DNA from 3 places in the Xanthomonas sp. 10-10 genome. Region 2 is predicted to be linked to each of the others. Evidence: predicted binding sites of a transcription regulator. Region 2 holds the regulator's gene; each other region holds the start of a gene.
What was found. Region 2 encodes HrcA, which represses chaperone genes, less so after heat shock. Its sites were predicted from a motif close to TTNGCACTCNNNNNNNNNGAGTGCNAA; they were not measured.
Positions count from the first base shown of each region.

Region 1: VZ068_RS03270 (co-chaperone GroES) is a predicted target of HrcA. The motif match lies at 1,132-1,158, and genes of this name have one in related genera.
Region 3: rpoH (RNA polymerase sigma factor RpoH) is a predicted target of HrcA. The motif match lies at 1,358-1,384, and genes of this name have one in related genera.

Region 1 is NZ_CP144460.1:761,044-763,309, forward strand. It holds gene VZ068_RS03265 (endonuclease) at 1-790, opposite strand, end outside; gene VZ068_RS03270 (co-chaperone GroES) at 1,209-1,496, shown strand; gene groL (chaperonin GroEL) at 1,644-2,266, shown strand, end outside.
Region 2 is NZ_CP144460.1:1,949,501-1,951,766, reverse strand. It holds gene grpE (nucleotide exchange factor GrpE) at 1-395, opposite strand, end outside; gene hrcA (heat-inducible transcriptional repressor HrcA) at 495-1,526, opposite strand; gene recN (DNA repair protein RecN) at 1,666-2,266, shown strand, end outside.
Region 3 is NZ_CP144460.1:4,480,640-4,482,905, forward strand. It holds partial or broken gene VZ068_RS18885 (trimeric intracellular cation channel family protein) at 1-365, shown strand, start outside; gene rpoH (RNA polymerase sigma factor RpoH) at 472-1,347, opposite strand; gene ung (uracil-DNA glycosylase) at 1,547-2,266, opposite strand, start outside.

The DNA of each region.
Region 1 (2,266 bases), 1.2 Mb from region 2:
TGGTGGACAGGGTGAAGCGGGTGCCGCTGCTCGGGTAGCTCAAGGCCACCGTGCCGGAGCTGGCGCAGCTCAGCGCAAAGGCGCCGCCGCTCAGCGTCACCGCCTCGCTGAAGCCCACGCTCAGATCGCCCGCGGCGGGGAAGCCGGTCGCGCCCTGGGTTGGAGTGGTGCTGGTGATCGATGGTGCAGCGCCGGTTTCGCCGCCACCGCCGCTGCCGTTGAAGGTCTGGCCGCGGTTGCACGCGCCAAAGGTCTGCGCCGACGAGCCGGCCCAGCTGAAGTTGGCCGCGCTGCTGCCGGTGCCGGTGAGTTGCAGCGAACTGCCGACCGCGCTGCTGTTGCTCTCGCTGACCGGCAGGTTCTGGCTGGTGACGCCGGCGGCGGGGCCACCGCTGCCGGTGATGGCGCCTTCGTAGCTGAGGAACTGCACCAGTTGCCCGCTGGGATCGACCAGCGCCACGCCGTCGTTGGGCCCGTTCTGCACGCCGTTGCTGGCGTAGCTCACCGTGGCCACGCGCACCTGGCTGCCGCAGCTGACCAGGCTGCCGGCCGGGACTGCCGTGTTGGCATAGACCGTCGCCGCACTGGGCGCGCTGCCGTTGTACAGATAGATCCGGTAGCCGCTCAGCGACTCGCCGGCGGTGGCCACCACTTCCACGCCTTCGCCGGTGTCGCCGGAGGCGCCCGCGTCGTCGTAATGCAGTTCGTTGATGAACACCGCGGCGTGGGCGGCGGGGACGGCCAGGACAATGGCGCAGGCCAGCGGAAGACTACGGAACGGCAACCTCATCGACAGCTCCTTGTGATCGGGGAATGCGGGTCCGACTGTAGAGTCTGCGCATGACAAACGATGGAACCTGGTTCCATTTTTAGAACGCGTGCCGCCTGGCCCGCATGGCGGGGCGGGTGGAGCGGCGGCCAGGGGGTGAGCTAGCGACGGCTACGCGCGCGGCCTGTCTGCGCGCCGCCCCAGGCCCGCCCGATGACGGTTTACTGGGCCTCCGTTGTCGCTGCCTCGCCTGCGAATCAGACCTGCCGAAGAAAAAAGTTTGCGCCCGGCCCTTGAAACCCGCCCGCCCAGCACAATCTCTGGCCCGCACCCGCTCTGTCGGGTTTTTTCCGCGCGCTGTGCTGGCAGTCGTCATATGCGAGTGCTAACATCGCCGATAATTTCCAGACCAATCAATCACTTAAGAGGGTCTTTCTCTATGAGCATCAAGCCGCTTCACGACCGCGTTGTAGTCAAGCCGATCGAAGCCGACGAAGTTTCCGCCGGCGGCATCGTGATTCCGGACTCCGCCAAGGAAAAGTCCACCAAGGGTGAAGTCGTCGCCATCGGCGCCGGCAAGCCCCTGGACAACGGCAGCCTGCGCGCGCCGGTGGTCAAGGTCGGCGACAAGGTCATCTACGGCCAGTACGCCGGCAGCAGCTACAAGTCCGAAGGCGTCGAGTACAAGGTGCTGCGCGAAGACGACATCCTGGCGGTCATCGGCTGATCAGGCGCTCTGCGCCGGGAATCGGGAGTGGGGAATCGGGAATGGGCAAAGCGGCTAGCGCCCTTCGCCATCCCACCCCGCCTCGATATCCGCCCTTGATTGACCGATTCCCCATTCCCCATTCCCCATTTCCGGAGTTACATACAAATGGCTGCTAAAGACATTCGTTTCGGTGAAGACGCACGTACCCGCATGGTCCGTGGCGTCAACGTTCTCGCCAATGCCGTCAAGGCAACCCTGGGCCCGAAGGGCCGCAACGTCGTGCTCGAGAAGAGCTTCGGCGCGCCGACCATCACCAAGGACGGCGTCTCCGTCGCCAAGGAAATCGAACTGGCTGACAAGTTCGAGAACATGGGCGCGCAGATGGTCAAGGAAGTCGCTTCCAAGACCAACGACAACGCCGGCGACGGCACCACCACCGCCACCGTGCTGGCCCAGGCCCTGATCCGCGAAGGCGCCAAGGCTGTGGCCGCCGGCATGAACCCGATGGACCTCAAGCGCGGTATCGACCAGGCCGTCAAGGCCGCCGTCATCGAGCTGAAGAACATCTCCAAGCCCACCACCGACGACAAGGCAATCGCCCAGGTCGGCACCATCTCGGCCAACTCGGACGAATCGATCGGCAACATCATTGCCGAAGCGATGCAGAAGGTCGGCAAGGAAGGCGTGATCACCGTTGAAGAAGGCTCGGGCCTGGAAAACGAGCTGGACGTGGTCGAGGGCATGCAGTTCGATCGCGGCTACCTGTCCCCGTACTTCATCAACAACCA
Region 2 (2,266 bases):
GCCTGGTGCTGGTCGGGGTTGAACGGCTGGCCGACCGGGTCGAGCAGGGTCAGGCCGTTGTCGGCGGCGACCTTGAGCAATTGCTTGTAGGTCATGTCCAGGCCATCGCGCAGCGGGCTGGGTTGGCTGCCGGCCGCGGTGAGCCCGGCATCCAGGCTGTCGAACACCGGCAGCAGCTCGCCCAGCAGCTTCTCGTTGGCGAACTTACGAGCGTTTTCGACGTCGCGCGCGATGCGCTTGCGCTGGTTTTCCAGATCGGCCCGCTCGCGCAGGGCATCGGCCTTGACCAGCGCGATCTCGCTGCGCAGCGACTCGATCTCGGCCTTGAGCGGATCGGTCTCGGGTGGGTTCTGGGACAGGTCTTCGGAGTCGAATTCGGGGTGGTCTTGGTTCATGTGCAGTTCCCGGGCAAGCGGAACGCCCGCCCCAACGTCACCCCGTATGTGGGCGCGTGCGCGCGTTTCAAGCAAAACGATCGCATCGATCGCTGCCGCTTATCGCCTGTCGGGCGGCTCCATCGCCGCGCCCAGCACCTGGGCGGCGGTCTGCACCAGTGGGATCACCCGGTCGTAGGCCATACGTTTGGGCCCGATCACGCCCAGCACGCCCAGCACCTGGCCATTGGCGGCATACGGCGCGGTGACCAACGAGACATCGTCCAGCGACACCATGCCGGTTTCCTCGCCGATGAAGATGCGCACGCCCGGCGCCTGGATGGTGCGTTCGAGCAATTGCAGGATTTCGCGCTTGCTGGCGAAGGCCTCGAACAGCTCGCGCAGCCGGTCCAGGTCCGACAGGTCCTGCACGCCCATCAGCCGGGTCTGCCCGGCCATCACCATGTCGTCGGCATCGGCCGGCACCAGCGCCTCGCTGGCCAGGTCCACGCTGTGCGCCAGCAGCTGCTCCATCTCGTTCTTGGCCATCCGCAGTTCGCGCAGCAGGCTGGCGCGGATGTCCGACAGCGCGCGCCCGGCGAACTGTGCATTGAGATAATTGGCCACCCGCTCCAGCTCGGCCGGCTCGTAGGCGCGGCGCGGCTCGATCACCCGGTTCTGCACTTCGTTGTCGGCAAACACCAGGATCGCCAGCACCCGGCGCGCGTCCAGAGGCACGAAATCGATATGCCGGAACGCAAACTGCGCGCGCCGCGGCGCGCTCACCACACCCACGAAGTGGCTCATCGCCGACAGCATCTGCGAGGCGCTGCCCAGCAGCGACTGGGTGCCATTGCCGCTGGCCAGCTCCGCGCGCAGGCGCCGCACTTCTTCTTCGCCCGGCGGCTGCATCTGCACCAGGCTGTCGACGAACACCCGGTAGCCATGCGCGGTAGGCACCCGCCCGGCCGAGGTATGCGGGGAACTGAGCAGCCCCACGTCCTCCAGGTCGGCCAGGATGTTGCGGATGGTGGCCGGGCTTACATCCAGCCCGGCATGCTGGGCCAGGGTTTTCGAGCCCACCGGCTCGCCGTCGCGGATGTAGCGCGCGATCAAGGTGCGCAGCAGCTGGCGGGCGCGGGGGTCGAGCATTGGGGACTGGGACGCGCGCATGGGATCATCCGGTGAGACTGGGCATAGATAATGTCTGGCACCGGGGATGGCAAGCGTCCGACTCCCTGCCCGCGCCTTCCTGCCCTAAGCTTCCCCAACGCATTCACACCCGACCCCCATGCTCAGACACCTCTCAATCAAGGATTTCGCCGTTGTCCGCGCCACCGAGCTCGAATTCGGCCCGGGCATGACCGTGGTGTCGGGCGAAACCGGCGCCGGCAAGTCGCTGATGGTGGACGCGCTGGGCTTTCTGTCCGGCCTGCGCGCCGACAGCGGTGTGGTGCGCCATGGCGCCGACCGCGCAGAACTGTCGGCCGAATTCCAGTTGCCGGCCGAGCACCCCGGCCTGGCCTGGCTGGCCGACAACGAGCTCGATGACGAGTCCCAATGCCAGCTGCGCCGCATCATCCGTGCCGACGGCGGCTCGCGCGCCTGGATCAACGGCCGCCCGGTGACCTCCTCGCAGCTGGCCGAGCTGGCATCAAGGCTAGTGGAAATCCACGGCCAGCATGAGCACCAGGCCCTGATGGCCCGCAACAGCCAGCTCGCCCTGCTCGACGCCTACGCCCGCAACAGCGCCCAGCGCGAGCAGGTGCGCCAGGCCAGCCAGCGCTGGCAGGCGCTGCTGGACGAGCGCGACGCGCTGTCCGCGCAGGGTGACGTCTCCGACCGCATCGGCTTTCTCGAGCATCAACTGGGCGAACTGGAACGCGAGGACC
Region 3 (2,266 bases), 2.5 Mb from region 2:
GTGGAACGGCTGCGCAACCCGGTGCAGATCTTCGACGCGGCGGGGTTGGCGCTGTTTGCGGTCTACGGCACCAGCAAGGCGCTGGACTACAACTCAGCCCGCTGAGCGCCACCTTGCTGGGCATGCTCAGCGGCATCGGCGGCGGCATCGCGCGCGACCTGCTGGTCGCACGCACGCCGGTGGTGTTGCAGGCCGAACTGTATGCGGTGGCCGCGCTTGCCGGTGGCGGCCTGGTGGCGATCGGGCACATGCTCGCAGTGCCGCAGGCCTGGTCGCTGACGACCGGCGCACTCGTCTGTTTCGGGCTGCGCTTCATGGCCATCCGCTACGGCTGGCATCTACCGGTCGCGCGCTTGCCGGAATAGCGATGCTGCCGACACGCCTGTAGCGCACGCAGCGCACAGCGCTACAAATGCAAACGGCCCGGATCACCGGGCCGTTTGTGCAACACCTGCCGCGTGATCGAAAGCGTCAGGCGACGAACAGTGCCTTCATCTTCTTCAGCGCGTTCGCCTCGATCTGGCGGATGCGCTCGGCCGACACGCCGTATTCGTCGGCCAGCTCCTGCAGCGTCACCTTGGACTCCGAATCCAGCCAACGTCGCTTGACGATGTCGCGCGAGCGCGTATCCAGACCGGCCATGCCTTCGCGCAGCAACTGCAGCTGATTGTCTTCGCTGTCGTGCCGCTCGTAGGCCTGCGACGGATCTTCCTCGTTGGCCACCAGGTAGCTGACCGGCGACGGCGGGCCGTGATCGTCGTCTTCGTCGGACGACGCGTCGAAGCCGATATCGCGACCGGACAGACGCGACTCCATCTCCATCACTTCACGCTCGGAGACGTTCAGATCCTTGGCGACCGCAGTCACCTCGGACGCATTGAGCCAGCCCAGACGGGTCTTGGACTTGCGCAGGTTGAAGAACAGCTTGCGCTGCGCCTTGGTCGTGGCGACCTTGACGATGCGCCAGTTCTTCAGGATGAACTCGTGCATTTCGGCACGGATCCAGTGCACTGCGAAGCTGACCAGGCGCACGCCCATTTCCGGGTCGAAGCGCTTGACCGCCTTCATCAGGCCGATATTGCCTTCCTGGATCAGGTCGCCCAGCGGCAGGCCGTAGCCGTTGTAGCCGCGGGCCACATGCACCACGAAGCGCAGGTGGGAATGGACCAATTCGCGCGCTGCGTCCAGGTCCAGCTCGTCGCGGAAGCGGCGGGCCAGATCCTGTTCCTCATCGACCGACAGCACCGGAATCTGGTGCACGGCACCGATGTAGGCGTCCAGCGAACCGAGCGCACTGGGAATCGGGAGATTGTTTGCCACAAGGGCAGTCGAGGTAGTCTGGTTCATAGGCACCATCTTAGCAGTCGAACTATTGGACTGCCGGGTACAGAAAGAGTTCCCAGCGTTCCATTTATAGGACATTCGGGCTTCCAGCCTTGCCGGCGTTCTACCGTACAGTTCCCCGAATTCAGCCGCTACGTTAGCACCGCGCCCTCGCTCAGACCGTGACAAACCTGCGGCGAACCGCGCCTGTCCCCGCGCTTGTTCAGCCGGCGGCCGACGTTGTGTCCAATGCGTTGCGCGACGGCAACGACCAATCGATCGGCTGGAGACCGCGGCGTTGCAGATGCTCGTTGGTCCTGGAGAAGTGCTTGCAACCCAGAAAGCCGCGATGCGCCGACAACGGTGAAGGATGCGGGGCCTTGAACACGCGATGGCGGGCCTGGTCGATCACCTTGCCCTTGGACTGCGCGTAGCTGCCCCAGAGCAGGAACACCAGGCCTTCACGCTCGCGGTTGAGCATCTCGACCACGTGATCGGTAAAACCTTCCCAGCCCTTGTTCTGGTGCGCGCCGGCACGCCCCTGCTCCACCGTCAGCACCGCATTGAGCAGCAGCACGCCCTGGCGCGCCCACGGCATCAGATAGCCATGGTCCGGCCGCGCGATGCCCAGGTCGTCCTGGATCTCCTTGTAGATGTTGAGCAGCGACGGCGGCACCGGGACGCCGGGCAACACCGAAAAGCACAGCCCGTGCGCCTGACCTTCGCCGTGATACGGGTCCTGGCCCAGGATCACCACCTTGACCTGCTCGAACGGCGTGGCGTCGAACGCGGCGAAGATCTGCGGACCGGGCGGGAATACCCGAGCGCCGGCCGCCTTGCGCTGGCGCAGGAAGGCAGACAGTTCCTGCATCTCCGGGCGCAGCAACCAGTCGCCCACCTTTGCCTTCCACGACGGTTCCAGCTGGATACGCCCTTCCACTTC